2 regions of the Peribacillus sp. N1 genome follow, and region 1 is predicted to be linked to the other one. Evidence: riboswitches for the same ligand, from Rfam matches in the RefSeq annotation. Region 1 holds a riboswitch; the other holds the start of a gene.
The links. A riboswitch is a leader RNA that binds a small molecule or an ion and turns the genes downstream of it on or off. The one in region 1 is predicted to bind FMN.
Positions count from the first base shown of each region.

Region 2: another riboswitch for FMN. It lies ahead of ribE (riboflavin synthase); the one in region 1 lies ahead of ACYP5M_RS07615 (ECF transporter S component).

Region 1 is NZ_BAAHZO010000001.1:1,587,100-1,590,286, reverse strand. Features, by position in the region: gene serA (phosphoglycerate dehydrogenase) at 1-780, opposite strand, end outside; FMN riboswitch at 1,120-1,255, shown strand; gene ACYP5M_RS07615 (ECF transporter S component) at 1,421-2,002, shown strand; gene ACYP5M_RS07610 (ferredoxin) at 2,126-2,374, opposite strand; gene ACYP5M_RS07605 (YpbB family protein) at 2,665-3,187, shown strand, end outside.
Region 2 is NZ_BAAHZO010000004.1:177,458-180,644, forward strand. Features, by position in the region: gene megL (methionine gamma-lyase) at 1-420, shown strand, start outside; gene ACYP5M_RS16690 (TspO/MBR family protein) at 417-1,154, opposite strand; FMN riboswitch at 1,357-1,487, shown strand; gene ribE (riboflavin synthase) at 1,633-2,271, shown strand; partial or broken gene ribB (3,4-dihydroxy-2-butanone-4-phosphate synthase) at 2,290-2,928, shown strand; gene ribH (6,7-dimethyl-8-ribityllumazine synthase) at 3,006-3,187, shown strand, end outside.

The sequences.
Region 1 (3,187 bases):
TGGAGGTTCTTCGACGAAAACGTCCAGTGCCGCCCCTGCGACATGTCCTTGAACTAACATTTCATATAAATCATCTTCGTCCAGAATACCGCCCCGGGCGCAGTTAAGTACATAAACCCCTTTTTTACAGGTAAGCAGTTTTTCTTTATTGATTAATCCTCTAGTTTCTTTCGTAAGTGGTGTATGAACAGTAATGATGTCTGCTTTAGGAAGCAATTCATCTAACGGCAGGGCAGTTACGGACATTTTCTTTGCACGATCGACAGTAAGGAACGGGTCATAGACAATGACATCCATGCCGAATACCTTAGCGCGTTTGGCAATTTCCCCTCCGATACGTCCAAAGCCAACTATTCCTAATGTTTTACCACGAAGTTCAGTACCCGTATATGAAGAACGTTTCCACTCCCCATTCTTCAGTGAAGCATAAGCTTGCGGAATGTGGCGCATTAATGAAGCCATCATGGCGAATGTATGTTCAGCTGTTGAAATGGTGTTGCCGTCAGGTGCGTTAACCACGACAATCCCGCGTTTTGTCGCCGAGGGGATATCTATGTTATCAACACCGACACCAGCGCGTGCTATAATTTTTAGCTGCGGCATACGGTTCATTAAATCCTCTGAAACCTTCGTAGCACTTCTTACAAGAATTGCATCAATCTGATCAAGTTCGTTTGCAGCTTCCTCTACGGTCTTTTGAATGAGATGAATATTGGATGCCTCAGATAGCGGTCCGAGTCCTTCTGGTTTAATGGCGTCTGCTACTAAAATCCGATACACGACTTAACACCTTCCTAGGAAAAAAATTATCTTAAATTTCAGTTAATTTTACAATTGAAATGCTGAATATGTCAATTTGGCTTAACTGGATGTAAGCGCTTAATAGAATGGTGATCTTCTGATCATCTGTTTAATGTCGCGATATAAATGGCTTTATCAAGGATTGAATAGTATAAAAAAATTTTCATTATTTCGAATTTTCATTTTTGTATCCACTATTTATTTTAAGCCATTCACTGTGACGATCGATAATCATCCTGAATGAATCAACTGAGAAAAAAAGTGCTATCAAAAAACAGGTAATTCAGATATAATGGGAAGTATAAAAAAAATTTATAGATCTATCTTCGGGGCGGGGCGCAATTCCCCACCGGCGGTGATGAAGAGTTTCTTCTTCTAAGCCCGCGAGCCTTACAAGGCAGGATTTGGTGCAATTCCAAAGCCGACAGTATAGTCTGGATGGGAGAAGATGGAGGTTCCTGAGTGCGTTTCAACAGTTATTTGCTGAACGTTTGTTTGATGTAACCTTTAATTTATCCCTTTAATTCTATTGGAATTAAAGGTTTTTTTATTGAACATCAACATATTTTGGAACCCTAACCTCTTTTTCAGGTAGATCGGAAAAGAAGGAGAGAGACCTATGAAAAAGAACAAAGTGAAAAAAACGGTCACACTTGCCATGATGGGAAGCATTTCTTATTTATTGATGCTTTTAAATTTCCCGTTTCCGGGATTCCCGCCTTTTCTCAATGTTGATTTTAGCGACATACCAGCACTGATGGCGGCATTGATTTTCGGACCGATGGCTGGAATTCTAGTCGAGTTCATTAAGAACCTATTGGATTTAGTCATGACAGGGACCTTGACTGCTGTACCTGTGGGGCATATTGCTAACTTCATAGCCGGAATACTGTTTGTCTTGCCGACTTATTATGTATTTCAGAAAATCAATTCAAAAAAAGGGATGACATTCGCTTTACTTGCGGGAACAGTTTCCATGGCAGTATTCATGAGTGTTTTAAACTATTATGTCTTCTTACCGGCTTATACCTTCTTTATGGGATGGGATGCAATGTCGGCACCCGAGTCAAGAGAGCTCGTTACGACGGCAATCTTGCCTTTCAATGTGATAAAAGGCGTACTCATCACATCCGTATTCATGTTGCTGTTCATTAAATTACAGACATGGATCAATAAACAAACATTATATAAGAATGCTTAATGGCATTAACGATAGAAATAAAAAAACAACCGGATATTTGTATTCAGTTGTTTTTTTATGCCTGTTTCATTTTGGAATGGGATGGCAAAAAAAAGCCATTTTCGATTGAAAATGGCTTGTACGTTATTCGAATTTAAGTGCATCTCCGTCAAATGCCTCGTCAGCAACTTTAATAGAATCCGTTGGGCATCCTTCAAATGCATCCATCATGTCATCTAAAAGTACATCAGGAATTTCAACGATTCCCTCGTTATCGTCAAGGGTAACAAATGCAATCCCTTCGTCATCGTAATCATATATATCTGGTGCCGCTGCTCCGCAAGCTCCACAAGCTATGCATGTTTCTTTATCCACAATAGTAAATTTAGCCATGAATATAACCCCTCCTAAGTTGATTGACAACTGATAATCTTTTTATTTCAGATTATTATCTCTTTCTTATTGTAAGACCGAATGCCAAACTTTTCAATAGAAATTGTATTGATAATAACTATCATGTAGCACAATGTCAACGGAAAACATCGAAATACTTAACTTGGTTCTTTCCATGATTCGTCATTTAGTCACATAATTTTCCTTGTATTCATCAATAATAACGGCGATTTTTGCAGTTATTTGTTACAATGGGTTTATTGGTTAAATGAAACAAGGATGTGAGTCCCATGAATAATTATCTACAGGCCATCATTCTATATGCGATAAAAAAATTTCAAGGCGAACGCTCCATTTATGCTATATACCATATGCTGCAAGGGAAGAAATCGTCACAAACAATCCAGGATGCCCATTTATTCGGGCTAACGGATATTTTTGGGACAATACCTCGATTTACCCGTCAGCAATTAAATCAAAACATTGAACATTTACTTAAGCATGACTTGATTAAATTAACGGATAAACCAGATGCATATGAAATTAGTATGCAAGGTGAGGGAATGTTAGTCGATTACTTTAAAAATAATCCTTTTCCGGCGTATATTAATGGTTGGAAATATCACAATATCACCCCGGTTTTCTGGGGAAGGTTAAACTTACTCATTCAAACCATATCCCATATTGTCCACAATGAAAGACGTTTTTATCCGATACAAAGAAATCCCAAAATCCAATTCTTCGTAAAGGAATTTTTACATGCCAATCGTCAGGATCGAGCATTGATTGCCCAACATCTATATGATGAACTGA
Region 2 (3,187 bases), on a different contig from region 1:
TTGCGGGGGTTAAAGACCTTGCCTGTCAGGATGGACCGTCATTCGGCCAATGCAATGGAAATCTTTCATGAACTTAAGAAACATCCAAAAGTGAAAAAGGTATATTATCCAGGTGATGAAGCTTCACCGGATCATTATATAATGCAAAAACAGATGAAACATGGCGGCGGCCTTATCTCTTTCGAATTGCATGGCACAAAACAGGATGCACAGGAATTCCTAAATAAATTGAAACTAATCAAAATTGCCGTAAGTCTTGGGGATGCCGAAACATTGATCCAGCATCCCGCTACCATGACGCACTCTGCAGTTCCTGATGATTCACGGAAACAAATGGGCATCAGTGACCAGCTGGTCCGTCTCTCAGTTGGCCTAGAAGCTTGGCAGGATGTCTGGCAAGATCTTCAGCAAGCATTTTAGGCTACCATATTCCTTCTACTTTTAATGAAGATGGTGATGGATACGATAAAAGTGATGACAGCCAGTATATAAGAAATGTCCGTAATTACCGGATAGGCGGAGCTATTTCGTATCCCGATGCCTATGAACGCCCAAACGAATACGAGAGGATAGCACCAATCCCGGTTTTTACCTGCAAAGACAAAAGCCAGGATTGTTGCTGCAATCAGCAGGACGATCGTCCAGGTTGAACTGGAAACCCCAAAACCGTCCCATTTGATATACGTGAGGTAATAAGAAATGTCAGCAATCGTTGCAACACTTACCCAGCCTGTATAAACGGAAAACGGAAATAGGTCGAAAGACGCATGCTTCACTTTTTTTACGTTAGTATAAATGACCATTAAAGTAGCCAAAAGAGCAATGATAATGAATACGGATAACAAAAAGTGCTCATAGTGCCAAGCCAAAAGCCAAGCGCCATTCAAGACACAGCTTAAAGCGAACCAAGGGAAGGATGCCTTATAAGCAGGGCTGTTTTGGTGTTTGCTTAAAAACTGCCTGAATACCCAGATGGCGAGCAGGAAATAGATCAAGCCCCATATGGAAAATACATATCCTGCAGGAGTGAAAAGGACATCAAGTTTATCGGAAATCTCTCCTGATGTCTGGCCGTTCAATGGCAGGTAATTAGCTAAAAAATTCATCGTGACGACGAACAGATAGAAAATCAAGTTGATGATGGAAATAAGCATAAGGCTTCCTCCTTATATGAATTGTGATCCTCTAACCCTATTCCACATATTTAGCCTGATTAACCTCTTTGGAGCACATCGGGGACTTTGGAGGTCGTTTTTCCATAAAGAGAGGAAGTTTCTGTAACAATTGAACCATTTAAGGTTAGAAATTTTACATCTTCACTTTATGGTGATAAAATATTCAAAGATTCATATTATTTTAGTCCTTCGGGGTCGGGTGAAAATCCCAACCGGCGGTGATGAAGAAATTCTAAGCCCGCGAGCCTGTTAAAGGCAGGATTTGGTGAGATTCCAAAGCCGACAGTAAAGTCTGGATGGGAGAAGGACGTGTGGAACCCAAGTGTATACGTACGCCTAATTTTTCAAAAATGAAAATATTAGGCTTTTTAGGTATACAATTTTTTCACTCATTTCTCCTGCTAACTCCTTAGGTCATCCTAAGGGGTTTTTTATATTTTATAAAAGGGGGAAAAACATGTTTACGGGAATCATTGAGGATATCGGTACCGTTCATTCCATGAACAAAGGAAAAAGCAGTATGGAGTTATCGATTCGTTCTGAAAAAATCCTTGAAGATGTTCATCTGGGGGATAGTATTTCAGTAAACGGGGTCTGCTTAACGGTAACGTCCTTCACTAAAAGTTTGTTTACGGTCGACGTGATGCCGGAAACGGTCAAAGCTTCCTCGATACGGACATTGAAATTGGGATCACCTGTGAATCTTGAACGAGCCATGAGTGCACAGGGAAGGTTTGGCGGTCATTTTGTTTCAGGTCATATCGACGGAACCGGAACGATCATCAAAAAAGAACGGAAAGAAAATGCCGTTTATTATGTAATCCAATTGGAGGAGGGGCTCAGTGCCTTTTGCATTCCAAAAGGATCCGTGGCCATTGATGGAACGAGCTTGACGATATTTGGGATCGAAAGGAACCTATTGACTGTATCACTGATTCCATTGACTCATCAGGACACCATATTGGGACAAAAAGCGGCTGGCGATATCGTTAACATCGAAAACGACATGATAGGGAAATATATAATACATCAAATGAAAAATGGCAATCCAAAACCAGGACTGAATTTAGAGTTTTTGGCAGAGCATGGATTCTAATAAAAGGGCGGTGTAATGATGTTCCATACAATAGAAGAAGCGATAGAAGATTTGAAGGCAGGCAAGGTAGTAATCGTATCCGATGATGAAGACCGTGAAAATGAAGGGGATTTTGTAGTGCTGGCCGAAAAGGCGACACCGGAAGCGATTAATTTCATGGCGACTCATGGACGTGGTTTGATATGTACAACCATCACTGAAGAACTGGCAGCGAAATTGAAACTGCATCCTATGGTTGGAGAAAATACCGATCATCATGGCACTGCTTTTACGGTAAGTGTCGATCATAAAAGCACCTCTACAGGAATCAGTGCTTTTGAAAGGTCCTTAACCATCCTTGAGCTTCTTAATGAAGATTCGGTCGCTGAAGATTTCCAAAGGCCTGGTCACACTTTTCCGATAGTCGCAAAAGAAGGCGGCGTATTAAGGAGGGCGGGACATACAGAGGCATCGGTGGACTTGGCGAAGTTATGCGGTGCCGCTCCAGCTGGTGTCATTTGTGAAATCATGAATGAAGATGGATCGATGGCCCGGGTATCCGATTTAGAAGTCATCGCTGATAAATTCAACCTGAAGTTCATTACGATAGCCGATTTGATTCGGTATCTTCAACAAAATGATACTATCGGGAACCAGGAGCTTGAACTGAACATCCCGAAAGCTTGAGGATTTAAGTAATTACATCTTACAGAACAAAAAATTATATTGTTTTTTAAAATTAGGAGGAATTGGACATGGGGAAAACTATTGAAGCACAATTAATCGGATCAGGATTGAAAGTCGGTATCGTGGTAGGAAGATTTAATGAGTTTATCACAAGCAAGCTTTTAGGAGGGGCATTGGATGGCCTTAAGCGTCATGGCGTTGATGAGAATGATGTTGACATCGCTTGGGTCCCGGGTGCTTTTGAACTACC